DNA from 4 places in the Streptomyces sp. NPDC086787 genome. Region 3 is predicted to be linked to each of the others. Evidence: riboswitches for the same ligand, from Rfam matches in the RefSeq annotation. Region 3 holds a riboswitch; each other region holds the start of a gene.
What was found. Region 3 has a riboswitch for cobalamin ahead of ACIPK3_RS05810 (cobalamin biosynthesis protein). Riboswitches for the same ligand answer to the same signal wherever they lie in the genome.
Positions count from the first base shown of each region.

Region 1: another riboswitch for cobalamin. It lies ahead of metE (5-methyltetrahydropteroyltriglutamate--homocysteine S-methyltransferase); the one in region 3 lies ahead of ACIPK3_RS05810 (cobalamin biosynthesis protein).
Region 2: another riboswitch for cobalamin. It lies ahead of ACIPK3_RS08540 (CbtB-domain containing protein); the one in region 3 lies ahead of ACIPK3_RS05810 (cobalamin biosynthesis protein).
Region 4: another riboswitch for cobalamin. It lies ahead of ACIPK3_RS03545 (prenyltransferase/squalene oxidase repeat-containing protein); the one in region 3 lies ahead of ACIPK3_RS05810 (cobalamin biosynthesis protein).

Region 1 is NZ_JBIVBC010000011.1:231,659-239,095, forward strand. It holds gene metE (5-methyltetrahydropteroyltriglutamate--homocysteine S-methyltransferase) at 1-2,270, opposite strand, end outside; cobalamin riboswitch at 2,457-2,602, opposite strand; gene ACIPK3_RS24995 (3-hydroxybutyryl-CoA dehydrogenase) at 2,687-3,589, opposite strand; gene aceB (malate synthase A) at 3,586-5,178, opposite strand; gene aceA (isocitrate lyase) at 5,314-6,597, opposite strand; gene ACIPK3_RS25010 (short-chain fatty acyl-CoA regulator family protein) at 6,975-7,437, shown strand, end outside.
Region 2 is NZ_JBIVBC010000002.1:507,646-515,082, reverse strand. It holds gene ACIPK3_RS08560 (DMT family transporter) at 84-986, shown strand; gene ACIPK3_RS08555 (histidine phosphatase family protein) at 1,078-1,668, shown strand; gene ACIPK3_RS08550 (hypothetical protein) at 1,680-2,000, opposite strand; gene ACIPK3_RS08545 (CbtA family protein) at 2,094-2,846, opposite strand; gene ACIPK3_RS08540 (CbtB-domain containing protein) at 2,868-3,089, opposite strand; cobalamin riboswitch at 3,125-3,273, opposite strand; gene ACIPK3_RS08535 (sigma-70 family RNA polymerase sigma factor) at 3,329-4,966, opposite strand; gene ACIPK3_RS08530 (FAD-dependent oxidoreductase) at 5,162-6,310, opposite strand; gene ACIPK3_RS08525 (GMC family oxidoreductase N-terminal domain-containing protein) at 6,475-7,437, opposite strand, start outside.
Region 3 is NZ_JBIVBC010000001.1:1,250,825-1,258,261, reverse strand. It holds gene ACIPK3_RS05835 (hypothetical protein) at 1-517, opposite strand, end outside; gene ACIPK3_RS05830 (alpha/beta hydrolase family protein) at 689-1,819, opposite strand; gene ACIPK3_RS05825 (class II aldolase/adducin family protein) at 1,845-2,561, opposite strand; gene ACIPK3_RS05820 (anion permease) at 2,717-3,958, shown strand; gene ACIPK3_RS05815 (hypothetical protein) at 3,990-4,217, shown strand; cobalamin riboswitch at 4,347-4,490, shown strand; gene ACIPK3_RS05810 (cobalamin biosynthesis protein) at 4,606-5,556, shown strand; gene ACIPK3_RS05805 (cobyric acid synthase) at 5,553-7,145, shown strand; gene cobN (cobaltochelatase subunit CobN) at 7,142-7,437, shown strand, end outside.
Region 4 is NZ_JBIVBC010000001.1:761,243-768,679, reverse strand. It holds gene ACIPK3_RS03555 (aldehyde dehydrogenase) at 1-1,139, opposite strand, end outside; gene ACIPK3_RS03550 (MBL fold metallo-hydrolase) at 1,253-2,275, shown strand; cobalamin riboswitch at 2,338-2,468, shown strand; gene ACIPK3_RS03545 (prenyltransferase/squalene oxidase repeat-containing protein) at 2,585-3,805, shown strand; gene ACIPK3_RS03540 (SCO2322 family protein) at 3,802-4,437, shown strand; gene ACIPK3_RS03535 (CbiQ family ECF transporter T component) at 4,430-5,494, shown strand; gene ACIPK3_RS03530 (ABC transporter ATP-binding protein) at 5,508-7,184, shown strand; gene ACIPK3_RS03525 (ECF transporter S component) at 7,181-7,437, shown strand, end outside.

The DNA.
Region 1 (7,437 bases), on a different contig from region 3:
TTCTCCAGGGAGGCCCGGGTCTCGGGCCAGCCGCGGGTCTTCAGGCCGCAGTCGGGGTTGACCCAGAGACGTTCGGCGGGGATGGCCGAGAGGGCGGTGCGCAGCAGATCGGCGGCCTCCTCGGTGCTGGGTACGCGCGGGGAGTGGATGTCGTAGACACCGGGTCCGGCCTCGCGGGGGTAACCGTGGGCGGCTAGTTCGCGAGCCACCTGCATGTGTGAGCGGGCGGCCTCCAGGCTGATGACGTCGGCGTCGAGGTCGTCGATGGCCTGGACGATGTCGCCGAACTCGGCGTAGCACATGTGGGTGTGGATCTGGGTGTCGGGACGCACGCCGCTGGTGGACAGCCGGAAGGCCTCCGTCGCCCAGTCCAGGTAGGCGGGCCGGTCCGCGGCCCGCAGGGGCAGTGTCTCGCGGAGCGCCGGTTCGTCCACCTGGATGACGGAAGTGCCGTCCTCCTCCAGGTCGTTGACCTCGTCGCGCAGGGCGAGGGCGACTTGGCGGGCGGTGTCGGCGAGGGGTTGGTCGTCGCGTACGAAGGACCAGGCGAGCATGGTGACCGGACCGGTGAGCATGCCCTTGACCGGACGGTCGGTGAGGGACTGGGCGTACGTCGTCCAGCGTACGGTCATCGGCTCGGGCCGGGAGATGTCCCCGGCGAGGATCGGCGGGCGGACGTAACGGGTGCCGTAGGACTGGACCCAGCCGTGCTGGGTGGCGAGACAGCCGGTGAGCTGCTCGGCGAAGTACTGCACCATGTCGTTGCGTTCGGCCTCGCCGTGCACCAGGACGTCGAGGCCGGCCTTCTCCTGGAAGGCGATCACCTCCTGGATCTCGGTCCTGACGTGGTCCTCGTAGCCGACGGTGCCGATCCGCCCGGCCCGCAGGTCGGCGCGTGCGGTACGCAGTTCGCCGGTCTGCGGGAAGGAGCCGATGGTCGTGATCGGCAGCAACGGCAGCCGCAGGGCCGCGCGTTGGGCGGCGGTCCGTTCGGCGTACGACTGTGAGCGGCGGGCGTCGGCGTCGGTGACCGCGGTGGCGCGGGCGCGTACCGCCGGGTCGTGGGTGATCGGCGATCCGGCGCGGGAGGCCAGGTCGGCGCGGTTGGCGGCGAGTTCGGCGGTGATGGTGTCGGCGCCCTGGGCGAGCCCCTTCGCCAGTGTGACGATCTCGCTCGTCTTCTGCCGGGCGAAGGAGAGCCAGCGCAGGATCTGCGGCTCGATGTCCCGTTCCGCGGTGGCGTCGAGGGGCACGTGCAGCAGCGAGCAGGAGGCGGCCACATCGACCCGGTCGGCCAGGCCCAGCAGGGTGCCGAGCGTGGACAGGGACCGCTCCAGGTCATTGACCCAGATGTTGCGGCCGTTGACCACACCGGCGACCAGCCGCCTGCCGGGCAGCCCGCCCACGGCCGCGAGCGCGTCCAGGTTGGCCGCGGCGGGCCCCGTGAAGTCCAGGGCGATCCCCTCGACCGGCGCCTTGGCGAGCACCGGCAGGGCCTCGCCCAGCCGGTCGAAGTACGAGGCGACCAGCAGCTTCGGCCGGTCGGTGAGTTCTCCGAGGTCGCGGTAGGCGCGCGCGGCGGCGTTCAGCTCTGCCGGGGTGCGGTCCTGGACCAGAGCGGGTTCGTCGAGCTGCACCCACTGCGCGCCTTCGGCGCGCAGGGCGGCCAGGACCTCGGCGTACACCGGCAGCAGACGGTCCAGCAGCGTCAGCGGATCGAAGTCCGCGGCCACCCCCGGGGCGGACTTGGCGAGCAGCAGATAGGTGACCGGGCCGACGAGCACCGGCCGGGCGGTGAGGCCGAGGGCGAGTGCCTCCCGCAACTCGGCCACCTGCTTGGAGGAGTTGGCCGCGAACGCCGTGTCCGGTCCCAATTCGGGCACCAGGTAGTGGTAGTTGGTGTCGAACCACTTGGTCATCTCCAGCGGCGCGACATCCTGGGCGCCGCGGGCCATGGCGAAGTAGCCGTCCAGGGCGTCGGCGGCGACGGCGGCGCGGTGGCGCTCGGGGATCGCGCCGACCATGACCGTGGTGTCGAGGACGTGGTCGTAGTACGAGAAGTCACCGGTCGGCACCTCGTGGATGCCGGCCTCGGCGAGCTGCCGCCAGTTGCCGTGGCGCAGTTCGGCCGCGGTGTCCCGGAGGGCGTCCGCAGTGACGCGGCCCTTCCAGTAGCCCTCGATGGCCTTCTTGAGTTCCCGGTTCTGTCCCTGGCGGGGGTAGCCGTACACGGTGGCCCGTGCTGCCGCGGCTGCGGACTTGGCGGTCACGGAGATCTCCTTCGCGAGACGATTCCCTGAGATCCCGGTGGCGGGACGGGGACGCGAAGCGTGACAGCACCGGACGGACCCGGTCCCGCGCGGCACGGCGCGGTCGTCCGCCTGATATGTACGCCGACCCGCCCACGAGGTCACCGGGATATCCGCGTGCGCATCGTGCGCGCGCGGGCAACGGGCAGGTCTTCGGACTCGCGGGCACGCCCCGTCGTACGAGACACCTACTGGCCGTCGCTTCCCGGATCCCGTGGACCCAGTGCGTATGACGGCGGTCGTTCCCACTCACCGCTGCGGGGCAGTCCCGGATTCCCACCGGGTTCCCTCTTGCGACGTCCCGCCTGGCGGACGGGACGAACCAGCTGCACCGGCCAGCCTAAGGGGTTGTCCGGTGCTGCGAGGCGTCAACTCCATCATTCGGACGGCGAGTCGGTCCACGAGGGTGACGGGGGGTGCGCGTACGCGTGGAACCCACGGCCGGTCTTGCGGCCCAGGAGCCCCGCCTCGACCATGCGCTGGAGCAGCGGGGGAGGGGCGTAGAGGGGTTCACGGAACTCCTCGTAGAGTGATTCGGCGATCGAGGCGACGGTGTCCAGGCCGATCAGGTCGGCCAGTCTCAGCGGCCCCATGGGGTGGGCGCAGCCCAGTTCCATGCCGGTGTCGATGTCCTCGGCGGTGGCGAAGCCGGACTCGGCCATGCGGATCGCGGAGAGGAGGTAGGGGACGAGGAGGGCGTTGACGACGAAGCCCGCGCGGTCCCGGGAGTGGATGACCCTCTTGCCCAGGGTCTCGGTGGCGAAGCGTTCCACGGCGGACACGGTCCCGGGCGCGGTGTGCAGGGACGACACGACCTCGACCAGCGGCAGCACCGGGACGGGGTTGAAGAAGTGCAGGCCCACGACCCGGTCGGCGCGGCCGGTGGCCATGCCCAGGCGCATGACGGGCAGTGAGGACGTGTTGGTCGCCAGCACCGCCGCCGGGTCCTCGACGATCTTGTCGAGGGCGGCGAGGATCTCGGTCTTCGCGTCGGCGTTCTCCGTGACGGCCTCGATGACGAGCTGCCGGTCGGCCAGGTCGTCCGGTTCGCCGGTGAACACGAGGCGGGCGAGGGCGTCCTGGGCGGCGGCGGGCTCCAGTCGGCCGCGCCGGACGGCCCGGTCGAGCGAGCGGGTCACCCGTTCCCACGCCGCGCGGGCGGCGGTGGCCTCGGCCTCGCAGACCACGGTGTCCAGGCCGGCCAGCGCGCACACTTCGGCGATCCCGGCACCCATCTGTCCGCCGCCGACGACACCCACCCGCTCGATGCCGGCGCTCATGACCGGCGCTCCGTCCGCCGCACGAGGCGACGGGAGTAGGCGTCCGGGGTGAAGAAGAGCGGCAGTTCACCGGCGAGCGCGGTCCGCTCGAACAGCTCTCGCGCCTCCTCGACCGGCGCCCAGGGCCGGACCGCTTCGAGAGCGGTGACCTCCTCGTCGAGAACGCGCAGGACCGTCTCGCGGTCGATCACCCGGTGCCGCAGCCACTGCCAGATCTGCACGCGGGCGATCTCGGCCGTGGCGGCGTCCTCCATCAGACCGTTCAGCGCCACCGCGCCCTGGCCGCGCAGCCAGGCGTCGAAGTAGCCGAGGGCCACCGCGATGTTCGTCCGGACGCCCTCGTCGGTGGGCGGCCCGCCGATCCGGCGCACCGACAGCAGGTCCGAGGGCGTCACCTCGACGTCGTCACGGGCGCGGTCCAGCTGGTGAGGCCGGTCGCCGAGCACGCCGTCGAACACCTCACGGCACACGCGCACCAGCCCCGGGTGGGCGACCCAGGAGCCGTCGAAGCCGTCCTCCGCCTCGCGCTCCTTGTCCAGCCGCACCGTGGCGAGGACCGCCTCGTTCGCGACCGGGTCCTTGGCCGGCACCTGGGCGGCCATGCCGCCGATGGCGTGGGCTCCGCGCCGGTGACAGGTGCGCACGAGGAGTTCGGTGTAGGCCCGCATGAAGGGGGCGGTCATCGTGACCTTCGCGCGGTCGGGGAGGAGGAAGTCGGTGCGGTGGCCGACGGTCTTGATCAGGCTGAACAGATAGTCCCAGCGGCCCGCGTTGAGTCCCGCGCTGTGCTCGCGCAGCTCGTGGAGGATCTCCTCCATCTCGAAGGCGGCGGTGATCGTCTCGATGAGGACGGTGGCGCGGACCGTGCCGCTCGGGATGCCGAGCAGTTCCTGGGCGCGGACGAAGATGTCGTTCCACAGCCGGGCCTCGTAGCGGTTCTCCAGCTTGGGGAGGTAGAAGTACGGGCCGTACCCGGCGTCGATCTGCCGCTGCGCGCAGTGGAAGAAGTACAGGCCGAAGTCGACGAGGGCGGCGGGCACGGGACGGCCGTCGTACTCCAGGTGCTCCTCGTCCAGGTGCCAGCCGCGCGGCCGTACGACGATGGTGGCGAGCTGTTCGCCGAGGCGGTACTCCCTGCCGTCGTCGATGGTGAAGTCGATGCGCCGCTCGATGGCGTCGAGCAGGGTGAGCTGGCCGCCGATGATGTTGTCCCAGGTGGGTGAGGTGGCGTCCTCGAAGTCGGCCATCCACACCTGAGCGCCGGAGTTGAGGGCGTTGACAGCCATACGGCGTTCGGGCGGCCCGGTGATCTCCACGCGGCGGTCGGTCAGACCGGGCGCGGGCGGCGCGACCCGCCAGGTGGGATCCGCCCGGACGGCGGAGGTGACCATGGGGAAGTCGAGCGGGGACCCGGCCGCGAGACGGATCGCCTGCCGACGGCGTTCCTTCAGCAGGCCGTCGCGGCGCTCGCCGAACTCGGCGGCGAGTCGGCCGACGAAGTCGAGGGCGGCGGGGGTGAGGATCTCGTCGTGCCGGTCGCCGGGCGAGGCCAGGACGCGGATGTGCTGGGCGAGGGTGGTGGTGGTCATCCAGGACTCCTGTACGGGGAGCGGGTGGCGGGGACGGCCGCCCGGCCCCGCTCACTCAGGGGCCGGGGGCGACGGGCGGGCTGGACCTAAGGCGTGTCTGACAATTCCCGCCTGCCTCGCGGGGGCCGGCACGCCCTAGTGGAACTGCTCCTCCTCCGTGGAGCCGGACAGGGCGGTGGTGGAGGACGCCGGGTTGACGGCGGTGGAGACCAGGTCGAAGTAGCCGGTGCCGACCTCGCGCTGGTGCCTGACGGCGGTGAAGCCGTGGGCCTGGGCGGCGAACTCCTTCTCCTGGAGGTCGACGTAGGCGGTCATGCCGTGCTCGGCGTAGCCGCGGGCGAGGTCGAACATGCCGTGGTTGAGGGAGTGGAAGCCGGCCAGGGTGATGAACTGGAACTTGTAGCCCATGGCGCCGAGTTCGCGCTGGAACTTGGCGATCTGGTCGTCGTCCAGGGCCGCCTTCCAGTTGAAGGAGGGCGAGCAGTTGTAGGCGAGCATCTGGTCCGGGTACCGGGCGTGGATCGCCTCGGCGAACTCGCGGGCCTGGGCCAGGTCGGGCGTGCCGGTCTCGACCCAGATCAGGTCGGCGTACGGGGCGTAGGCGAGCCCGCGGGCGATGACCGGGGCCATGCCGCCCCGGACCCGGTAGAAGCCCTCGGCCGTCCGCTCCCCGGTGACGAACTCGGCGTCCCGCTCGTCCACGTCACTGGTGAGCAGGTTGGCGGCGAGGGCGTCGGTGCGGGCGATGATCACGGTGGGGACGTCGGCGATGTCGGCGGCGAGGCGGGCCGCGTTCAGGGTGCGGATGTGCTGGGAGGTGGGCACGAGCACCTTGCCGCCGAGATGGCCGCACTTCTTCTCGGAGGCGAGCTGGTCCTCGTAGTGGATGCCGGCCGCGCCCGCCGCGATCATTCCCCTGGTCAGCTCGAAGGCGTTCAGCGGACCGCCGAACCCGGCCTCCGCGTCCGCGACGATCGGCGCGAGCCAGTCGGTGGTGTCGCCGGCGTCCTCGGCGGTGGCGATCTGGTCGGCGCGCAGCAGCGCGTTGTTGATCCGGCGCACTACCTGCGGCACGGAGTTGGCCGGGTAGAGGCTCTGGTCGGGGTAGGTGTGCCCGGCCTGGTTGGCGTCGGCGGCGACCTGCCAGCCGGACAGGTAGATGGCCTGGAGTCCCGCCTTCACCTGCTGGACGGCCTGGCCGCCGGTCAGCGCGCCGAGCGCGTGGACGTAGTCCAGCTCGTGCAGCTGCCGCCACAGCCGTTCGGCGCCACGCCGGGCCAGGGTGTGCTCCTCGCGGATGCTGCCGGAGAGCCGTACGACGTCCTCGGCGCCGTGGGTGCGCTCGATGCCCTGCCACCTCGGGTCGGTGGCCCAGCGCCGCGCGAGTTCCTCGGCCGCCTGCGTCCTCGCCTCTGCCATGACTGTCACCGTCTTCTCGGTCTGTTGTGTCTGCCAAGTTCCCGGCCCGGACGGACAGGGGTGGCACTTCGTGTCGTGAAGCTGGATGCGGCCCGCCGTACCGCCATGCGGCGGCTGAGCAATGCTGCCGGTGAGAACCTCCACCCTCGCCGGGATCTCCGACGTCAGGGCATGAATCGCGCCCCGGTTCCGGGTGGTGGTCGCCGGGTTCGGCGAGCCGCACTCAGACTCTGGCACTGGCACTGAGTGCCATCAACCGTGGATCAATGCCAACTTCTGCGAATCTTCGACCGGCCATTTGCCAAGTTTGCGAAGGGCGCGCGAAGGCCTCCAGCGCGTACGCTGACCGCATCCCGGACCGGATGGGGAGAAACGCGGTGAGCAAGACGTACGCGGGGGCGCGGCTGAGGCGCCTGCGCGAGGAGCGCGCCATGAGCCAGGCCGAACTGGCCCGGGTCCTGGCGATCTCGCCCAGCTATCTGAACCAGATGGAGCACGACTCCCGCCCGCTCACCGTGCCCGTCCTGCTGCGGCTGACCGAGGCGTTCGGTGTCGACCCGGGCTTCTTCTCCGAACGCGACACCGGCCGCCTCGTCGCCGACCTGCGCGAAGCCCTCGCGGCGGAGATCAGCGCGGCCCGGGTGACCCCGTCCGACCTCGCGGAGCTTGCCTCCCGGATGCCCGGCGTCGCCCAGGTGCTGCTCGACCTCGGCCGCCGCAACCATCTGCTGGCCGAACGCCTCGCCGGCGCCACGGACGCCCGCGACACGGACCCCGTCTCGCCGCGCTCACCCCACGAGGAGATCCGGGACTTCTTCTACCGTCGCCAGAACTACCTCC
Region 2 (7,437 bases), on a different contig from region 3:
CGGGCTTGCGTAGGCTGAAGAGGCTCGGGGCCCGTACGGCGGTGGTGTGCTGCGCCGTCGTGTGCCGCACCGAGGAGACGGATGTGATCGAGCTGGCCGCGGCGTTCGCGGTCGCGGGCGCCGCGAGCAACGCCGTGGGCACCGCGTTCCAGCGCAAGGCGGCGTCCGCCAGCACTCGCGGTGGTCTACGACTGCTGCTGGAGCTGGCGCGCCGCCCGGCCTGGGTGATCGGCGTCGCCGGTGTCGCGGGGGCGGCGCTGTTCCAGAGCCTCGCACTGCTCAACGGGCCTCTCGCCCTGGTGCAGCCCCTGTTCATCCTGGAACTGCCGTTCGCGCTGCTGGTCGCGGCCCCACTGATGCACCACCGCCTGTCCCGGCCGGGATGGTGGGGGGTGGCGGGGGTGGTCGGCGGGCTGGGACTGGTGCTCGCGGCCGCCGCCCCGCACGGCGCGACCCACCAGGCCTCCATGGGGCGCTGGCTCCCCGCGCTGGTCCTGTGCCTGGGGTCGATGGCCGCGGCTCTGCTCCTGGCGCGCCGGAACACCCCGGCGGCCCGTCGCGCCGCGATCCTCGCGGGAGCCTCGGCCGTGGGCAACGCGCTGACCGCCGCCCTGCTGAAATCGGCGACGGGCACCTTCGCCGACCAGGGGTTCACGGCGTTCCTGCGGTCCTGGCAGACCTACGGATTCGCGTTGACGGGCGTGGCCGCGGTGCTGTTCCTGGAGAACTCCCTCCAGGCGGGTCCGCTGTCCGCCGCGCAGCCCGCGCTGACCATCGGGGACGCGACGGTCAGTCTGGCGCTGGGCATCACCCTGTTCGACGAGCGGATCCGTACGGGCTGGTGGCTGCTGCCCGAGGTGCTCGGCGGCCTGCTGATCGTCATGGGTGTGCTGGTGCTCAGCCAGGCGGAGCGGTTCATCGCCCAGCCCGCGCAGGAGAGCCGTGAACCGTGCCGCGGCACGGTGGAGGACCCGCAGCGCAACTGAAGACGCAACAGCGTCGGACCGGCGCCGACGGTCGGCTGTCGGCTGTCGGCCCGTAACCTGTGCTCCGTCGGCAGCAGGAGGGGACCCCCACGTGACGAGTCGCGTCACCTTCATCACGCCCGCCACGGGGCCGTCGCTTCGGCAGGCGCGCTTCGACGACGACGGCCCGGTCGACGAGGCCGGCGCGGCGCGGGCACGGTCGGTGGCCGGCATGCTGCCGTCGGCCGCACACGTGGTCACCTCCCCGAGCGTGCGCTGCCGGGAGACGGCCGCCGCGCTCGGTCTCGACGGCGGGCCGGAACCGCGGCTCGCGGGCCTGGACGTGGGGCGCTGGCGGGGCCGTACCCTCACTGAGGTCGGCACGGCGGAGCCGGAGGCCGTGGCCCGGTGGCTGTCCGACGCGGGCGCCGCGCCGCACGGCGGGGAGTCGGTGCGGGACCTCTGCGGGCGGGTCGCACGCTGGCTGGACGACACCCTGGAGACGGACGGCCGTACGCTCGCGGTGGTCGAGCCCGAGGTCGTGCGGGCGGTGGTCGTTCACGCCCTGGGCATGTCCACGGACGCCTTCTGGCGGTTGGACGCGCCACCTCTGACGGCCGTCGAACTGAGTGGGCGCGCCGGACGCTGGAACGTACGCCTCGGGCGACCGCTTGCCGGTCCGGACGCGGGCACGGCCGACTGACGCCGACGGGCTCAGGAATCGCGGTCCCGGTGGAGACGCAGCCGAGCCGCTATCGCGCAGCGCAGGCACGCGGAGTCCGCGCCGGCAGCGGTGTCGCACGGTTCGGCGGCGCGTGGGTGTTCGTGGCAGTCCAGCGGGGCGGCGACGAGGGACTCCAGGTCCTGGAGGAGTTGCTCGGTGCGCTTGGCCTGCTGGGCGAGTACGCGGACGCGGGCGCTCTGGCCGCCGATCTGGCGTCGGCTGGCCATCAGTTGCTCGTATTCCTCGACGGTGAGGGCGACCGCCTCCCGGCCTCCGAGGGTGATGCGGCGCGGCTGAAGGTGTCTGGCCAACTCGGTCCTCCGCTCCTCGCCCTGTCCTGTGTGCCGGAGAACGCGAGAGGGCCCCCGGATGGTTCCGAAGGGCCCTCTGCTGTCCTGAAGGACTCAGTTGGTGGCGGAAACCGTCCGCCCGGCCGTGGCGGCCGCGGGCTTGGGGTTCAGCTGCCGTTCGGCCAACTCGCCGAAGAGCAGGCCGAATCCGCCCCACAGCACGGCCTGGATGGCCAGCGCCGAGAGCCGGAACCGCCACAGCAGGGCGGCCGGGAAGTCCTTCGGCACCTCGTTGATGACCGGCAGGAAGGCGAACGCCAGCCCGATCACCACGGCGAACGCGGTCACCGCGGTCACGGTGGCCCACCAGTTGCCCAGTGCGGGCGCGAGCCGCTTGCCCAGGATGGTGGCGGCCACGGCCAGCAGCGCGCTGAGCGCCATCATCAGGAAGTAGAGCGTGGTCCGCTTGGAGATGGTGTCGGGGTCGCCGACCGACGGCGGGTTGGCCGGGTACTTCAGGAACGGCACGACATACACGGCCAGCAGCGCGCAGCCGGAGAGCAGCAGCGCGCTCGCCCGGGGGCTGAAGCGGCCGATGCGGCCGAGCGCGAAGCAGAAGGCGAGCGCGGCGATGCCGCCGAAGGCCACGCCGTAGACCAGGACACCGGTGGCGAGTCCGGCGGTGGACTGGAGGGAGCGGGAGACGACTTCCATCTCGTGCTCGTGGGAGTGGGCGTCCTCGAAGCTGATCGCGCTGTCGACGTTCGGCTCACCGAGGAAGTAGGCCACGATCAGGGCGAGCACGCCGGCCGCCAGGCCGGCGAGCATGCCCCGGACGAGAAGGTTGCGCACGGTTGCGGAGTTCATGATGGTGCGGCGTCCCTCGGGTCAGTGGCAGGGGAAGCCGAGCAGGTGGCGGGCGTCGTGAACCCACTCATGGACGTCCGTGCCGTTGATCACGGAGGTGGCGCCCTGTTCGGCGCCGACGAAGTAGAGCAGGACGAGCATGAGGACGCCGAAGAAGACCGCCCAGGGTGCTATTGCCTTCAGCGGCAGCGTGGCGGGAACGGCGGGGGTGTTGGCTGTCGGCTGGGCGACGGTCTGCGCCATGGCAGGACCTCCTCTGGGAGTTCGCGTCCCATCTCGGTGGTGCACATGACGACGGCCACGGGTCTGACTCACAAGGTGCTCCAGAGAACTGGGGCGTCTCGCTCACAGTGGCGCGACCGTGCCGGACTCACACCGGCTTCCGTCTCGCCGTCGTCGATATCGGACCGACCGTACCGCGTGACGCGGGCACGGCCAAGACCGCGCCCGCGTCACGTGATCTTCCTCTCCGAGGAGCAGTGCTACTTGGCGCCGAAGTCCTGCGTCCACCACGGTCCGCCGGACCCGTTGTGCACGCCGACGCCGAGTTCCTTGAACGAGCAGTTGAGGATGTTGGCGCGGTGGCCGGAGCTGTGCATCCAGGCGTCCATCACCGACGCCGGGGTCTGCTGGCCCGCGGCGATGTTCTCGCCGTACGTGGACCAGCGGTAGCCGGCGGCGGTGATGCGCTCGCCGGGGCCCTTGCCGTCGGGGTTGGTGTGGTCGAAGAAGCCGCGTGCGGCCATGTCGTCGGAGTGCTTCTGCGCGGCGTCGCGCAGCTGGGAGTTGTCGGTGACCGGGCCGCAGCCGGCGGCCGAGCGCTCCTTGTTGACCAGCGCGATGACCTGGCCGACGGTTCCCGCGGGGGCCGACTGCGTGGTCGTGGTGCTGGACCGGCGCGACGGGGTGGCGGGCTTCGCGGGCTTGGGGGCGGTCCTGGTCCTGCGGGCGGTCGGGGAGGAACTCGGGCTCTTCGACGGGGAGGCGGAGGGCGAGGAGGACACGGACGGCGACGCCGACGGTACGGGGGAGGTCGCCGGGGCGTCGGCCGCCTCGATCTCCGCGAGCGGTGTGGTGGGCGTCTTGGCCGCGGTGTCCGTCCCGGTGCCGGGATCCGTGCCGAAGTACCAGATGCCGGTGCCGAGCAGGCAGGCCGCGGCGACCGCGCCGCCGAGGGCCCGCTGCCGGTTGCGGCGCTGCCTGCGCGCCGCTGCCCGGGAGGTCGTCTGACCGCCGTCGGAGCGGCGCCTGGCGGCGGCCCTGCCGCCCCCGGCGGGACCGCCCGTCGCGCCCAGCGCCGTTGTTGCGGCCACCGGGGCCGTCGCGCCGAGGCCGGCCCGCGCGCCCGCCAGCAGCGCGGCGGTCACCGGGACCAGCGCCAGGCCGGCGAGCAGGCCCTCGACGGGCATGAGTCCGCTCCACCGGCCCGCGCAGCTCACGCAGTCGCGGGCGTGGCGGGCTATTCGCTTGCGCCACAGCGCGGAGGGCCGGCCGTCCCAGGTGCCCAGCATGCCGCGCAGTTCCTCGCAGGGCGGCTGCGCCTCGAGGGCTCGTACGACGACTCGCGCCGCGTCGAGCTGTGCCTTCATCCGCTGCACCTGCACCGCGGTGTGCTGCGGGGACAGTTCCAGGGCCTGCGCGACCTCCGCGCGGGTCAGTTCGCCGGCGCACTCCAGCCACCACAGGGACAGCAGGCTCTGGTCGTCGGGCTCCAGCCAGCGGGTCGCGCGGGCGGTCTCCTGGCGCTGCCCGGACAGTTGCAGCCGCAGCATGGTCAGGTCCACGAAGTCGGCGCCGGGGTCCGCGGACTCGGCGGCCTCCTCCACGGCACCCGGGGCCAACTGGCGGTCCTGCCAGTGCGCCCGGACGCGGTTCATGGCGATGGCCACGAGCCAGGAGCGGAAGTTCTCCGGGTCACGCAGGCCGCCCAGCCCGTTCAGGGCCCGCAGCATGGTGTCCTGTACGACGTCGTCGACGTCGACCGAGCCGTTCAGGGCCCGGCCCACGACGTTGTACACGAGCGGCAGGTACGCGTTGACCAGCGCGTCCTGCGCCGCCTGGTCGCCCTCGCGGGCGGCGGCGACGAGTGCGGCCGAGTTCACCATGTCCTGTGTGCTCATAAGAAGACTTCCCTGTCCTTGACGCCCGACGATGATGTCCGATGACTGGGAGACCTCCACGAGCGTCCCCGATAACAGTTCTTGGGACAGTAGTTCGGGGGTTGCTCACATCAGGGAGGGAGTTGGGAGCCTTCGTACCGGTATGCCCTCCATAGGGTGTTGTGCACGTCACACCCCGGTCGACGGTCGGACCGTTCAGTGATGCCGGGTCATGTGGGCGAGGGCCTGTTCGGCGCCGTCGGGCGCGAAGGCGCCGTCGATGCCCTCGGCGGCTCCCTCGGCGGCCTCGGCGGACCGCGGCAGCAGGACGCTCTCGTAGGCGGTGACGGCATCGTCGAGGGTGGGTCCGGCGGCGAGGGCACGGGCGAGGTCGGCACCGTCGAGCATGGCGAGGTTGGCGCCCATGCCGGAGAACGGCGACATGACGTGCGCGGCGTCACCCAGGAGGGTCACCCCGGGGGTGTGCTCCCAGGTGTGCGGGACGGGCAGGGCGTACAGGGGCCGGTTGACGTAGCCGGTGTCGGTTTCGGTGATGAACCCGAGCAGGTCGTCGCTCCAGCCGGTGAACGCCTTGAGGAGCGCGTCGCGTACGGCGTCGGCGTCGGCCAGGTCCACGCCCCGGCGCTGGTGCCAGTCCTCGTCGGTGCGCATCCCGACGTAGACACGGATGTGGCCGCCGCCGTTCCGCTGGGCGACGAAGCCCTGGTTGTCGTCGAGAGCCATCATGGTGCCTTCGCCGGCGAGGGCGGCGAGTGCCGGGTGGCGGTGGTCGGCGTCGTCGAGCCCCGTTTCGACGAAGGTGACGCCGGTGTAGACGGGCACGGCTTCGCTCAGCAGGCGGCGGACCCTGGACCAGGCGCCGTCGGCGCCGACGACGAGGTCGACGTCGGCGGTGTCGCCGCCCGAGAAGTGCAGCCGGTGGGTGCCCCCGCCCAGCGGTTCGGCCCGGGTGAGCCGATGGCTCCAACGGACGGTGCCGGGCGCGAGGGAGTCGAGCAGGAGGTCGCGCAGCCGACCGCGGTCGATCTCCGGGCTGCCTTCGTCGGTGCCCGCCTCGGGCGGGGTCGCGTCGAAGAGGATCCGGCCGTCACGGCCGGCGAGACGCATCTGCTGGCCTTCGGGCCTGGCCAGTTCGAGGAACTGCTCCCAGAGACCGGCGGCGCGCAGCGCCTGTTGGCCGGATTCGGGATGCATGTCGAGGGTGCCGCCCTGGTCGCGGGCGGTGCGGGACGCGTCGAGGTCGTGGACGGACACCGGGATGCCGTGCTGTTGCAGGACGCGGGCGCAGACGAGGCCGCCGGGGCCGGCTCCGACGATCGCGATGCGGGGGCTGGATGCGGACATGGCGAGGAGTCCCTTCTCTCAGGGATGTTTCGGGGATCAAGGGAGGTTTCGAAAATCCGAAACGGAGGATGGTGCGGCCGGGACCGTGCCCGTCGACCGCACCACCACAAAACCACACTCGATCCAAAAGTGCAACGAGACAACTTTTCTACTCGCTCAACCAGTCACCCGAGGTGTTCCCGGACGACAGCCAGGGCCGCCGCCATGATGCTGAGCTGCGGGTTCACCTCCGGGCAGCCGGGCAGCACGGACGCGTCGGCGATCAGCACCCCGTGCACCCCGCGCAGCCGTCCCCTCCCGTCCGCCGGGAAGCGCTGCGGGTCCGCGCCCGCGGCGACGGTCCCGGTGGGGTGGTAGGCCGACAGATGCAGCTGCCGCACGGAGGTGTTGGCCAGGACGGCGTCCAGTTCCGCCGAACTGCGCACCCGGGGCGTGGCGGTGATTCCGGTGAGGACCTCCTCGGCGCCCGCGGCGAAGAGGAGTTCACCCATGACGCGCACGGCCCGCATCAGGCGTCCGGCGTCGCGGCCGTCGAGGTCGTAGCGGAGCAGGGTCCGGTCACGGCCGAGGACACGACCGGAGGGCCGGTCGGCGATCATCGCGCCGAGGGTGGCGAGCCGGTCGGCGCCCTCCAGTTCGCCCCGCAGTTCCGCGCCGAGTCCCGGCAGCACGAAGGAGCCCATGCCGGGCGGGGTCGCGGTGGCCTCGACGAGGATGCCCGCGTCATGGTGTTCCTCCACGCCGACGCTCTGGAGCACGCCTTCCCAGGCGGTGACCGGCTCCGCGAAGCGCCCGGCGACGCTCGTCGCGGGGTGCACGCTGAGGTTGCGGCCGAGCCGTGGGTGGCGGCCCAGGCCGGAACGGCGCAGCAGCGGCGGCGACTCGAGGGCGCCCGTGGCGACCACGACCAGGGGCGCGAGGATTTCGATCGCACCGCCCTCCCGGCGTACCCGCACCCCGGCGGCGCGCGGCCCGCCGGGCCGGTCGGTGTCGACGAGGACACGTTCCACCCGGGCGCCGGTGACGATGCGCGCTCCGGCCGCGCACGCGTCGGGCAGCACGGAGAACTGGACGCTCTGCTTGGCGCCGGTCGGGCAGCCCACCACACACTGGCAGGAGCCCTTGCA
Region 3 (7,437 bases):
CGACCTCGGCGACCGCGGCGGGCTCGTGGTCCGGGTGTTCCGGGTGCTCCGGGTAGGCGAGCGACCAGGCGTCGAAGAGCGCGACCCAGCCGCGCAGCACGGCGCTGTCGTCGCGGTCCCAGGCGCGCAGGCGCCAGCCGGGGCGCGCGCTGTCGCCGTGCACCTCGACGAGGCCGGCGAGGCGGGCGATGTCCCAGTCGGCGCGGACCTGAGCGGCGGTCAGGCCCAGGTCGGCGGCGGCCCGTTCGGCGGTCGCGTCGGAGAGGGTGGCCTTGCCGTCGTCGGTCCCGCCGTCGCGGCCGGGGCCGAGGCAGGCGTCGGCCCAGCGGGCGACGCGAGCGGCGCCGGCCAGGCCGGCGCGCGCCATTCTGGCCAGTTCCGCGGGGGCCGGCGTGCCCTCCGGAGGGCGGGGTGCGGGGCGGCGCGTGCGCCGCTGGTTCATCGCTCGGGGGGCGGCGGCCAGGGGTCGCGGTCGGACGAGTCGAAGCCTGGAGTCGCGCGGGATACGGGACGTCACGGGTGCAGTCTTCCGGTTGACGGTCCGAAAACCCAAACGGAATGTCACCGCGGGCGACGGAGAGGGCCAACGCACGCGTTCCGGCGAGGGCCGAGGAGTCGGGATCGAGCCAGGTGCGGGCCCTCCCACGGCCTCAACCGGAACGGCGGGCGGGGGTCACACCGGTGGGTGTCACATCAGCGGGGTCAGGAAGCGGCGCAGCCGCTCCTCGTACTCCTTCGGGTCGGCGTTCCACATCGCGCCGTGCGGGGCGTGCGGCACGGTGTGGAGGGCGACCAGGTCGGGACGGAGGGCGGCGAGGCGGCGGGAGTACTCCCAGGGAGCCACCTCGTCGTCGGGCCCGTGGATGATCAGGGTGGGCACCGTGAGCTGTCCGGCCGGGTCGGCGGTCCGGCCGGTGTGGTCGGGGTGCAGTCCGGTACGGCCCTGGGCGGCCCGCACCGCCAGCGGCAGCAGCGCCTCCGGTGTGTGCCGGGCGGCGGCGAGGGCGCGCAGGGTGGCCTCCCAGCTGAGCACCGGCGAGTCCAGGACGAGTCCGGCGACGCGGTCGCGGACCGGCGAGTGCTGGACCGCGCGCAGCGCCATGGCGGCGCCGGTGGACCAGCCGTACAGGACGACGCGGCGGGCGCCGTAGCGGACGGCGTAGCGGATCGCCGCGTCGAGGTCGCGCCATTCGGTCTCGCCGAGGTGGCCGAGACCGTCGGGCGGGCGGGGTGCGCCGAGGTCGCCGCGGTAGGCGAGGTCGAGCACGGGCAGGCGTCTGTGGTGCAGGAAGCCCATGACGTTCATGGGGTGCTCGCGGGTGGTGCCCAGACCGTGCACGGTGATTACCCAGGTGTCCCGGTAGCCGGGCACGAACCAGGCGGGCAGGGCGCCGAGCTCGCCGGGCACGTCGATGTCGGCGTGGTCGAGGCCGAGCGCGCTGTCGGGGTTGCCGACGTGCACGTTGGGGGTGAGCCACACCTTGTCGCCGGGCCTGAGCGTGCCGTGGGTGACACGGTCCAGTCGGCGTACGACGGCGTCGGCGGTGTGCTCGGCGGACTCCATGACCGGGCCGACGACCGCGTGCGAGCCGTTTCCGGACAGGCCGTAGACGCCGGGGCGCAGGGAGGCCAGGTCGCGGGTGAGGGTGATCCGGCCCGCGGCCGTGGCGTGCACGGTGAGCCGGGGCTCGGTGGGCAGGGGCCGACCGGGCGGTGCCTTGAGGGCGGCGTCGCTGGCCATGCGCCCGGCGGCGACACCGGCCGCGCCGGCCGCCAGGACGGCTGTGACGGCAGCGGCCGTCGCTTTGACAGTGCGCACGGGTCCAGTGTCCCGGTGGACCCGCTCACCGGCCAGTGGGCCCGGCCGCCTCGGGGTGTCGCGGCTGGCCGTAGCCGCGCAGCCGTTCGCTCGCCTCGGCCAGCTGGCGCGGGGACAGCAGGCTGGGGGCCAGGCCCGGTACCGAGGACGCCGTGAGCCACAGGCGGCACATCCACTCCAGCTGTGCGGTGCGGTCGTAGGCCTGGTCGAGGGAGGTGCCGTGGGTGATCGTGCCGTGGTTCTGGAGGAGGCAGCCGGAACGTCCGTCGAGGGCGCGCAGCATGTTGTCGGCGAGTTCGTCGGTGCCGTACGTCGCGTACGGGGCGACCCGTACCGGTCCGCCGAGGGCGCCGGTCATGTAGTGGACGGGCGGGAGTTCGGTGACGAGCGTCGAGACGGCGGTGGCGTGCACGGCGTGGGTGTGGACGACGGCGCGGGCGTCGGTGGTGCGGTAGACGGCGAGGTGCATGGGCAGCTCGCTGGTGGGCACAAGGGTGCCGAGCACCCGCCGTCCGGTGAGGTCGACTCCGGTGATGTCGTCCGGGGTCAGCCGGTCGTAGGGCACTCCGGAGGGGGTGACCAGCACGGTGTCGCCGACCCGCGCCGAGACGTTGCCGGAGGTTCCGACGACCAGCGAGTCGGCCACGGTACGGCGGGCGGTGGCGACGAGCGCCTCCCAGGCGGCCGCCGTGTCGTCGCTGTCGTCGCTGTCCTCGCTGTCGTCACACTGCTGTTCGGCCATACGTCGATCCTGCCAGCCCGCTCCCGTCCGCGGGTGACGGGGATCTCTCGAAGACACGCGCCCGCGACATCGCGGCGCCCGCCTCAGTTCACCTTCCGTTCATCCAGGTTGCCTACGTTCAACCAGCCAATGACCTCGAACGATTGCCTGGGTAAATGGAAAACTTCTCGCTGATCCTCGCGATTGTGGTCGTGACCGCACTCGCGTTCGATTTCACGAACGGTTTTCACGACACCGCCAACGCGATGGCCACGACCATCTCGACCGGCGCGCTCAAGCCCAAGGTCGCGGTGGCCATGTCCGCCGCGCTCAACCTCGTGGGCGCCTTCCTCTCCGTGGAGGTCGCCAACACGATCTCCAAGGGTCTCGTCGACGAGACCGGCATCCGTCCCGAGGTCATCTTCGCCGCCCTGGTCGGCGCGATCCTCTGGAACCTGGTGACGTGGCTGGTGGGACTCCCCTCCAGTTCCTCGCACGCTCTCATGGGCGGCCTGATCGGCGCCACGATCGCCTCGGCCGGCACGGGCGCCGTCCACAGCGACGCGCTCGTCACCAAGGTCCTGATCCCGGCGGTCGCCGCCCCGGTCGTCGCCGGTCTGGCGGCCCTGCTCGCCACCCGCTTCTCCTACGCGCTGAGCAAGGGCTCCGAGACCGAGGCCACCCGCAAGGGCTACCGCGCCGGGCAGATCGCCTCGGCCGGTCTGGTCTCGCTCGCCCACGGCACCAACGATGCGCAGAAGACCATGGGCATCATCACCCTGGCGCTGGTCGCCGGCGGTTCCATCGCCCCCGGCTCCAACCCTCCCACCTGGGTCATCCTCTGCGCGGGTCTCGCGATCGCGCTCGGCACCTACCTCGGCGGCTGGCGCATCATCCGCACCATGGGCAAGGGCCTCACCGACCTTCAGCCGCGGCAGGGGTTCGCCGCCCAGACCAGCGCTGCGACCGCCATCCTGGCCTCCGCGCACCTGGGCTTCTCCCTCTCCACGACGCACGTGGTCTCCGGCTCCGTGATGGGCGCCGGCCTCGGCCGCAAGGGCGGCGTGGTCCGCTGGTCCACCGCGACCCGCATGCTCGTCGCCTGGGTACTGACGCTTCCGGCCGCTGCCCTGGTCGCCGCGCTCGCCGAGTCCGTGACCGACCTCGGTGACTGGGGCACCGCGCTCGTCGCCGTCTTCCTGGTCGCCGCCAGCGCCGCGATCTGGAAGATCTCCCGCCGCGAGGTCGTCGACCACAGCAACGTCAACGAGACCGAGGAGCCGGCGGGCGTGGTGACCACCGCGATCGCCGCCGTGACCCCGCCGCCCACGGCCGCCCTGGCCGAGGAGCTGAAGGCCACGATCCCGTCCCCGGTGCCCGCCTCCGCCGACCCGGCCGCCCCGCCGGCCACCGTCTGACCCCGAGCCCGGTTACTAAGGAAGCATCACCATGAAGATCGACTGGGCAGCTCTCGGCTCCGTCTTCGGCGTCAGCCTCGGAGTCACCGTGGGCCTCGTGGCCCTCTTCACCCTCGGTGTCGCGGGCCTCTCGCGCCGCGAACGCGCCACGGCCCAGGGCGGCGGCGCCACCCTCGCCGCCACGGGCGCCTACGTGTGCTTCGCGGCCTGCGCGTCGGCGGTCGCGTACGGCATCTACCTGATCGTGGTCAAGGCCTGACCGACCCGTGGAAGGCTCCTCCCCGACGCTTGACGGGGAGGAGCCTTTTCGTATGCCGTGACACGGCCGGGCGGGGCCGGTGTGGGGTTCTGCACACTCACCCCGTGCAGGTCAGCGGCGAGTTGACGGCTCTTCCGGGCCCGTGGTGGACTGCCCGGGCCATGTACGGCGGCAGAAGAGGAAGCCGGTGCGAATCCGGCGCGGTCCCGCCACTGTCACCGGGGTATCGGTCCCCGGGAGCCAGGAACTCTCGCCGCCGGTCTCGTCGAACCAGGGCGTGGACACCCTGAGTGAGGACATATCGCCATGCTCGCTCGGCCGTTGAGGGCCAGACAGGCCTTCGGGTACACCACAGGATCGCTGCCCGACCCTTCGGCCGGCTGAGCCGATGCGTGCCGATCGCGTCTTCGCGTACGGCGCCTCCGCCGGCCTCCTCGCCGACCTGATCCTGGGCGATCCGCGCCACGGGCACCCCGTCGCCGCGTTCGGGCGCACGGCCGCCTCCGTGGAACGGGCGCTGTGGCGGGACCACCGCGGCTGGGGGGCCGCGCACACCGCCGTCTGCGTCGGCGGAGCCGTGGCCCTCGGCGCCCTCGCCCACCGGGCAGCCCGCTCCTCCACCGCCGCCTCCGTCGCCCTCACCGCGGCGGCCACCTGGACGGTCGTCGGCGGGAGTTCACTCGCCCGCGAGGCCCGGATCATCGGGCGCGCCCTGGAGGCGGGCGACCTCTCGGCGGCCCGCGCCCGGCTGCCGCACCTGTGCGGCCGGGACCCGCAGGCCCTCGACGCCGACGCCATGGCGCGGGCGGTGGTGGAGTCCGTCGCGGAGAACACCTCGGACGCCGTGGTCGGTGCCCTGGTGTGGGGTGCCGCGGCCGGCGTGCCCGGACTCCTCGGGTTCCGCGCCGTGAACACCCTCGACGCGATGGTCGGCCACAAGTCGCTTCGCCACCGGCGGTTCGGCTGGGCCTCCGCCCGTCTCGACGACGTCGCCGGCTGGCCCGGCGCCCGGCTCACCGCCGTGCTCGCCGCCGTCGCGGGCCCGGATCCGCGCGGCGCGCTGCGCGCCTGGCGGGCGGACGCGCACCGGCACCCGAGCCCCAACGCCGGGCCGGTGGAAGCCTCCTTCGCGGGCGCCCTCGGCGTGCGGCTCGGCGGCACGCTCTCCTACGGAGGCCGGATCGAGCACCGGCCCGTGCTCAACGGCGGTGGCCGCCCCGTGGCCACCGGCGACATCCACCGGGCCGTACGGCTCTCCCGCCGGGTCGGCCTGCTCGCGCTCGGCACGGGAATCGCCGCGCGCGCCATCGTGCGGAAGGCAAGGGGGCACAACTCGTGAACGGCAGGGGTCTACTGGTCGCCGGCACCACGTCGGACGCCGGCAAGAGCGTGGTGACGGCGGGGATCTGCCGGTGGCTGGTACGGCAGGGGGTCAAGGTCGCGCCCTTCAAGGCGCAGAACATGTCGCTCAATTCGTTCGTGACCCGTGAGGGCGCGGAGATCGGCCGGGCGCAGGCGATGCAGGCGCAGGCCTGCCGCGTCGAGCCGACCGCTCTGATGAACCCCGTGCTGCTGAAGCCGGGCGGCGAGCAGAGCAGTCAGGTGGTGCTGCTGGGCAAGCCGGTGGGCGAGATGAGCGCGCGTGGGTTCTTCGGGGAGTCCGGGGGGGCCGGGAAGTCCGGGGAGTCGTCCCCCGGGGCGGGGCTGCACGGTGGACGCCGGCAGCGTCTGCTCGGGACCGTGCTGGAGTGCCTCGCCGAGTTGCGGGGCACGTATGACGCGGTGATCTGTGAAGGGGCCGGCTCTCCCGCCGAGATCAACCTGCGCCGGACCGACATCGTGAACATGGGGATCGCGCGGGGCGCGCGGCTGCCCGTGCTCGTCGTCGGCGACATCGACCGCGGCGGCGTGTTCGCCTCCTTCTTCGGCACCGTGGCCCTGCTCTCCCCCGAGGACCAGGAACTGGTCGCCGGGTTCCTCGTCAACAAGTTCCGGGGCGACGTCGGCCTCCTGGAACCGGGCCTCGACATGCTGCACGGACTCACCGGACGGCACACGTACGGCGTGCTGCCGTTCCGGCACGGGCTCGGTATCGACGAGGAGGACGGGCTGCGTGTCTCCCTGCGCGGAACCGTGCGCGAGTCGAACGTCGCCCCGCCCGTCGGGCAGGACGTGCTGCGCGTGGCGGTCTGCGCCGTGCCGCTGATGTCCAACTTCACCGACGTGGACGCCCTCGCCGCCGAACCCGGCGTCGTCGTACGGTTCGTGGACCGGCCGGAGGAGCTCGCCGACGCCGACCTGGTGATCCTGCCGGGGACCCGGGGAACCGTGCGGGCGCTGGAGTGGCTGCGGGAACGCGGGCTGGCGGACGCGATACGGCGCAGGGCCGCCGAAGGACGGCCCGTGCTCGGCATCTGCGGCGGCTTCCAGGTGCTCGGCGAGCACATCGAGGACGACGTGGAGAGCCGCCGCGGACACGTGGACGGGCTCGGAATCCTGCCCGTCCGGGTGCGGTTCGCCCGGGAGAAGACCCTCACCCGCCCGACCGGGCAGGCCCTCGGTGAGCATGTCGAGGGCTACGAGATCCACCACGGCGTCGCCGAAGTGCTGGGTGGCGACGTGTTCTTCGCCGACGACAGCGGGCACCCCTTGGACGGCTGCCGGGTCGGACAGACCTGGGGCACCCACTGGCACGGCTCCCTGGAGTCGGACGCCTTCCGGCGGGCCTTTTTGCGGGAGGTGGCGGCCGCCGCGGGCCGCCGCTTCGTGCCGGCCCCCGACACCTCGTTCGCCGAGCTGCGCGAGGAGCAGCTCGACCGGCTCGGCGACCTGATCGAACAGCACGCGGACACCGACGCGCTCTGGCGGCTCATCGAGTCGGGCGCGCCACAAGGACTGCCCTTCATTCCACCGGGAGCGCCCGCATGAGCACAGTGTTGTTGTTGTCGACCGCCGACACCGATCTGCTGGCGGCACGGGCCTCCGGCGCGTCCTACCGGATCGGCAACCCCACCCGCGTGGACGTCGCGGAGGAGCTTCCCGGGCTGATCGGGGGCGCGGACATCGCGGTCGTACGGCTGCTGGGCGGAAAGCGCGCCTGGGAGGACGGGCTCGCCGCGCTCAGGGCGTCCGGTGTCCCGACGGTGCTGCTCGGCGGTGAGAGCGTCCCCGACGCCGAGCTGATGGCGGAGTCGTCCGTACCGGCCGGTGTGGTGGCCGA
Region 4 (7,437 bases), 490 kb from region 3:
ATGGTGTTGTCGACGTCCCCGAACAGGGTCGGCTCGACGTACCAGCCGCGTTCCAGGCCGGGCGGTCGGCCGCCACCGGTGAGGATCTTGGCGCCCTCCTCCTGGCCGATGCGGATGTAGTCAAGGCTGCGCTGCTGCTGGCGCCGGGCGACCAGCGGACCGACCTGGGTCGCCGGGTCCAGCGGGTCACCGACCTTGAGGGCGCTCGCCGCCTGCGCGAAGGCGTCCGCGAACTCGTCGTAGCGGGAGCGGGGCACCAGGATGCGGGTCTGGGCGACACACGCCTGACCGTTGTTCATCCAGGCCGCCGGGACGATCCCGGACACCGCCGTCGCGAGGTCCGCGTCGGGCAGCACAACCGCCGCCGACTTGCCGCCCAGTTCCAGCGTCACCCGGGTGAGGTTGCGGGAGGCCACCTCCATCACGCGCTTGCCGGCCGCGACCGAGCCGGTGAAGGACACCTTGTCGACGCCGGGGTGCCCGACCAGGTACTCGCTCACCTCACGGTCGGCGGGCAGGATCGACAGCACGCCGTCCGGCAGCCCGGCCTCCTTCGCGATCTCACCGAGCAGGTAGGCGTCCAGCGGCGACTCGGGCGACGGCTTGAGCACCACCGTGCAGCCGGTGAGCAGGGCGGGCGCGAGTTTGGCGGCCGCGACGAACTGCGGGACGTTCCACGGGATGACGGCCGCGACCACGCCGACCGGTTCGCGGCGCACGAGGATCCTCCCGAGGACGCCGTCGCGGGTCTCCTCGTGGGTGAAGTCGCGGGCGACCCTGATCGCCGCGTCCCACACCATCATCGCGCCGAGCGCCTGGGCGAGGACGCTCCAGGAGTACGGCGACCCGTTCTCGGCGGAGATCACCCGGGCGATCTCCTCGTGCCGGGCGGCGATCGCGTCCTTGATGCGGGTGACCACCTCGATCCGCTCGTCGAGGCTCGTCCGCGGCCAGGGCCCCTCGTCGAACGCGCGCCGCGCCACCGCCACGGCCCGGTCCACGTCCTCGCGCGAGGCGTGCGGGACCCTGCCGATGACCTCCTCGGTATGGGGGGAGACGACCTCGATGACGTCCCCGCCGACCGGGTCGGTCAACTCCCCTCCGATGAACAGCTGTCCGTGTTCCACGAGCTCGGTCATGACCGACTGCCTCCTGCGGCACGCGTTTTTCTGACGCTGTTTCATTTCTGACGCTGTATCAGAACTGATATCAGTTCTAGTTTGGGTGGGCAATGGTCCCGGGCGGAGGTCAGATGACGAAGACGTTCGATCACGGCGGCGGGGTGCGTTCCCTGGCCGTGCCCATCCCGGACAACCCGCTCGGCCACACACTGGTGTACGTCGTGGACACCGACCGGGGGCCGGTGCTGGTGGACACCGGCTGGGACGACCCGGCCTCCTGGGACGCCCTCGTGGCCGGGCTGACCTCGTGCGGCACCTCGGTCGCGGAGATCCGGGGCGTGGTCGTCACCCACCACCACCCGGACCACCACGGGCTGTCGGGGCAGGTGCGGGAGGCCTCCGGAGCCTGGGTCGCGATGCACGCGGCCGACATCGCGATCGTGCGGCGCGCACGGCAGAACCGGCCGGAGCGCTGGTTCGCGTACATGGCCGCCAAACTCGACGCGGCCGGCGCACCCGAGGAGCACGTGGCACCGCTGCGCACCGCCCGCCGCACCCTGCCCGGCCTCTCCCCCGCACTGCCGGACCGGGAGATCGTCCCCGGCGAACTCCTCGACCTGCCGGGCCGCCGGCTGCGCGCCATCTGGACCCCGGGGCACACGCCGGGCCACGTCTGTCTGCACCTGGAGGAGGAGCACCCGGCCCAACTGCCCGGCCATGGGCGGCTGTTCTCGGGCGATCACCTGCTCCCGGGGATCACCCCGCACATCGGCCTCTACGAGGACCCGGACGACATGACCGTCACCGACCCGCTCGGCGACTACCTCGACTCCCTGGAGCGCGTCGGCCGTCTCGCTCCCGCCGAGGTGCTCCCCGCCCACCAGCACGCGTTCACCGACGCGGCCGCGCGCGTGCGGGAGCTGCTCGTCCACCACGAGGACCGCCTCGCCGGCCTGCTGGCCCTGCTCGCCGAGCCTCTCACCCCCTGGCAGCTGGCCGAACGCATGGAGTGGAACCGCCCCTGGGAGCAGATCCGCCACGGCTCCCGCAACATCGCGGTCTCGGAGGCCGAGTCCCATCTGCGCCGTCTGGTGAAACAGGGCCGGGCGGAAGCGGTGCCGGGGACCTCGCCGGTGGCCTACGTGGCGGTGTGACGAGCGCCCCGGGCCCGCCCCGCCCGGCGGTGTGCCGAGCACCACTCGGGCCCCGCGCCGACCGGCCGGTACAGTAGCCGGGTCGTCGTCACACCCGTACGGGGGAAAGCCGGTGCGAACCCGGCGCTGACCCGCAACCGTGAACCGTCCCGAGGGACGGCAAGCCGGACCTCCCCGGACGGACAGTTGACCCGGCTCAGGTGTGTCGGGGCTCGCCCGCGCACGACACCGTCGAGGTTTACGGAGTCGAGCCGCCCGGGGTGTCCCCTGTGCTGCGCGGCTCCCCGCAAGGAGAGGCATCCGCCGATCATGAACATCCACCGCAGCGCAGCGGTCCTGGCCGCCGTCGCCGTGATCGGCACGGCCGCGCCCGCCATGGCCGCCCCGTCCGCGTCCCCGTCCCCGTCGGCCGCACTGCCGTCCGGGCTGTACGGCAACGCCGATCCGAAGTTCGACGGCGTCTGGCGCCAGTCCCTCACCCTGCTCGCCCAGCACGCGGTCGGCCTGACGCCGGCCGACAAGGCCGTGGACTGGCTGACCGGGCAGCAGTGCGCCGACGGCTCCTTCGCCGCGTTCCGCGCCGACGCCACCAAGCCCTGTGCCGCCGGTACGGCCACGGCCGACATGACCGCCGTCGCCGTGCAGGCCCTGAAGGCGATCGGCGGTCACGACGCCGAGGCCGGCAAGGCGGTGACCTGGCTCAAGGCTCAGCAGAGCGCGGACGGCGGCTGGGGCTACCCGGGTTCGGGCAGCGACGCGAACACCACCGGGGGCGTCATCGCCGCGCTCACCGCGGTGGGCGAGAACCCCGCCGGGGTCAGCAAGGGCGGCAAGAACCCGTACGACGCGCTGGCCGCGCTGGCCGTGCCCTGCGGCAAGGACGGCGGCGGCGCGCTCGGCCTCCCGCCGATGAAGGGCGCCAAGCTCTCCGCCAACGCGTACGCGACGGCGGCCGGTGTGCTCGGCGCGCTGAACAAGGGGCTCGCGACGACCGCCGGGAAGGCGCGGTCGGGCGACGCCAAGTGCTCCGGCACCGACCTCAAGCCCGAGGACATCGCCCGCAACGGCACCGCCTACCTGACCGCCGAACTGCACCGCACCGGCGGCCACCTGGAGTCCGCGCTCGCCGGCGCCGAGCCCCAGCCCGACCACGGCAGCACCGCCTACACGGTCGTCGCGCTCGCCGCGCAGGGCTACACCGAGCAGGCACGGAAGCCGTACGCCTGGCTGGAGAAGAACTCCGTCAAGTGGGCGCAGCAGAGCGGCCCGGCGGCCTACGCCGAGCTGATCCTCGCCGCGCACGTCGTGGGCGGGAACCCGCGCGACTTCGGCGGCACGGACCTCGTGAAGGCGCTCAACGCGACCGGGCCCGCCCCGCAGGAGATGAAGAAGCCCACCGGGGCCGATACCGAGAAGGCGGACAAGTCCGACTCGGGCTACGGCGTGTGGTGGATCGTCGGCGTCGGCCTGGTCGCGGGCATCGGCGCCGGTTTCCTGCTCAGCGGCCGTAAGAAGCGGCAGCAGCCGTGACCGCTGTCCGCCGTGCCCTGCCGCTGCTCCTGGCCACGCTGATACTCGGCGCGGCCGTGGGCCGGGCCGACGCGGCCGGGTACCGCTACTGGTCCTTCTGGGAGCGCGACGGCCAGGGCTGGACGTACGCCACCCAGGGGCCGTCGACGGCCCGTCCCGCCGACGGGGACGTCCAGGGCTTCCGCTTCGCGGTGAGCGAGGACTCCGCGGACGCGACCCGGCCGCGCGGCACGGCGGACTTCCGTTCCATCTGCGCGGGCACGCCCGCCGCTCCGGGAAGGAAGCGGGTGGCGCTGGTCATCGACTTCGGTACGGCCGCCGACGCGTCCTCCGGGGAGCACCCGCCCGCGCCCCGGACGGCGTGCGCCCGGGTGGCCGGGGACGCGACGACGGCCGAGGCCCTGGCCTCGGTGGCGAAGCCCCTGCGCTATGACACCAACGCCCTGCTGTGCGCCATCTCGGGCTACCCGCAGCGGGGTTGCGGTGAGCAGGTGGCGGCCGGGAAGCCGGCGCCGAAGGCCCCCGGCGGGGGCGACGGCGGCCCGTCGGTGGGCCTGTACGCGGGCGCGGGAGCGGTCGTACTGCTCGGCGGCGCGGCCCTGTGGCAGGCGCGGCGGCGCAGGGATGCGTAGCCGGAGCGGCCTGCACCCCGGCGCCTGGTGGCTGTGGGCCCTGGGGCTCGGCACGGCCGCCACCCGCACCACCAACCCGCTCCTGCTCGGCCTGCTCGTCGCCGCGACCGGCTATGTGGTCGCCACCCACCGCACCGCGGCCCCCTGGTCCCGCTCCTACGCGGCCTTCGTCCGGCTGGCGCTCGCCGTGCTGGCCGTCCGGCTCGTCTTCGCGGTGCTCCTCGGCTCCCCCATCCCCGGCACGCATGTGCTCGTGACGCTCCCCGAGGTGCCGCTCCCGCAATGGGCGCAGGGCATCCGGCTGGGCGGCCCGGTCACCGCGGAGGCCTGTGTCTTCGCGCTGTACGACGGTCTCAAGCTGGCCACGCTGCTCATCTGCGTGGGCGCGGCGAACGCCCTCGCCAACCCGGCCCGCCTCCTCAAGTCGCTGCCCGGCGCCCTGTACGAGATGGGTGTGGCCGTGGTCGTCGCCCTCACCTTCGCCCCGAACCTGGTCGCCGACGTACGGCGGCTGCGGGCCGCCCGCCGGCTGCGCGGCCGTCCGGACCGGGGGGTGCGCGGGCTGCTGCACGTGGGCCTGCCGGTCCTGGAGGGCGCGCTGGAGCGGTCGGTCGCGCTGGCCGCCGCGATGGACGCGCGCGGATACGGCCGCAGCGCCGACGTCCCAGCACCGGTGCGCCGCACCACCGCCGCGCTGACCCTCGGCGGCCTGCTCGGCGTGTGCGCGGGAACGTACGGGCTGCTCACCGCCGAGGGCGGCACCTACGGCCTGCCGGTGCTGCTCGCCGGGGTCGCCGCCGCCCTCGCGGGCCTGCGCCTCGGTGGCCGCCGTACCCTGCGCACCCGCTACCGCCCCGACCCCTGGGATCTGCGCGCCTGGCTGGTCGCGGGGTCCGGCGCCGGGGCCGCCGCGCTGCTCACGCTGGCCTCCGTGTCCGATCCCGACGCGCTGCACCCCGGGGTGGTCCCGCTGGTCGCGCCCGCCCTGCCCGTATTCCCGGCGGCCTCGGTACTCCTCGCGCTGCTGCCCGCCTTCGTCGTCCGCCGGGAGACCTGATGGAGGAGCCGTCGTGATCAGATTCGAGAACGTCTCCGTGACCTACGAGGGTGCGGCCGAACCCGCCGTCCGGAACGTGGACTTCGAGGTACCGGAGGGTGAACTGGCGCTGCTCGTCGGCCCGTCCGGGGTCGGCAAGTCCACCGTGCTCGGCGCGGTCAGCGGACTCGTGCCGCACTTCACCGGCGGCACCCTGCGCGGCCGGGTCACGGTCGCCGGCCGGGACACCCGCACGCACAAGCCGCGCGAACTCGCCGATGTCGTGGGCACGGTGGGCCAGGATCCGCTCGCGCACTTCGTGACGGACACGGTGGAGGACGAACTCGCCTACGGGATGGAGTCGCTGGGGCTCGCCCCGGAGGTCATGCGGCGCCGCGTCGAGGAGACCCTGGATCTGTTGGGTCTCGCCGGTCTGCGGGACCGGCCCATCGCCACGCTCTCCGGCGGGCAGCGGCAGCGTGTCGCGATCGGCTCCGTGCTCACCCCGCACCCGAGTGTGCTGGTGCTGGACGAACCGACGTCGGCGCTGGACCCGGCGGCCGCCGAGGAGGTCCTCGCCGTGCTCCAGCGGCTCGTCCACGACCTGGGTACGACGGTCCTGATGGCCGAGCACCGCCTGGAGCGGGTGATCCAGTACGCCGACCGGGTCGTCCTGCTGCCCGCGCCGGGCGCCGCCCCGCTGCTGGGCGACCCGGCCGAGGTGATGGCCGTGTCACCGGTGTACCCGCCGGTGGTGGACCTCGGCCGGTTGGCGGGCTGGTCCCCGCTGCCACTGACCGTGCGGGACGCGCGCCGCCGCGCCGGGGAGCTGCGGAGGCGGCTCGCCGGGAAGGCGGCCCCGCGGCCCGTGCCGGCTCCGGCGGTCACCGCCCCGCCCGCGCCCCGGATTCCGGCGCAGCGACGGCTGCTGCGCGGGCGCGCCCCGGAAGCGGCCTTGCCCCGGTGCGCCGAGGTGCGCGCGCTGGCCGTCCGGCGCGGCCGGGTCGACGCCCTGCGCGGGGTGGACCTCGCCTTCGCGCCCGGCGAGACGGTGGCGTTGATGGGCCGCAACGGCGCCGGGAAGTCCACGCTGCTCGGCAGTCTGGTCGGGCTCGTCGAGCCGTCCGCCGGGACGGTGCTGGTCGGCGGCGCGGTCCCGCACCGCACCGCGCCCCGGGAGCTGGTGCGGCACGTCGGTCTGGTGCCGCAGGAGCCGCGCGACCTGCTGTACGCGGAGACGGTCGGCGCCGAGTGCGCGGCCGCCGACCGGGACGCGCGGGCCGAGCCCGGCACCTGCCGTGCGCTGGTCTCCGGCCTGCTGCCCGGCATCGGCGACGACGTCCACCCCCGGGACCTCTCCGAGGGGCAGCGGCTCGCGCTGGCCCTGGCCGTCGTACTGACCGCCCGGCCGCCGCTGCTCCTGCTGGACGAGCCGACCCGCGGCCTGGACTACGCGGCCAAGGCCCGGCTGGTGGGCGTGCTGCGCGCACTGGCCGCCGAGGGGCACGCCATCGTACTGGCCACGCACGACGTGGAACTGGCCGCCGAGATCGCACATCGGGTCGTCCTGCTGGCGGAGGGCGAGGTCATCGCGGACGGTCCGACGGCCGACATCGTCGTCTCGTCCCCGTCCTACGCCCCGCAGGTCACCAAGATCCTGGCCCCGCAGCGCTGGCTCACGCCCGCCCAGGTGCGAAAGGCCCTGGCATGAGCCCCCGTACGAATCCTGGTACGACCGCCCCCGCGCGCCCGCAGCCTCAGGCCCGGGCGATCCGGCTGGGGCCCCGGTCCGCGGCCGCCCTGGTGCTGGTCGGCGCGGTCGGGGTGGTCGCCTTCGGGTGGCCGTTCCTGGCTCCGCCCGGCTCGGGCCTGAGCGCCCACGCCCAGGACGCGCCCTGGCTCTTCGCGGGACTGCTGGTGCTGCTGATGGCCGTCGTCGCCGCGACGATCTCCGAGTCGGGGCT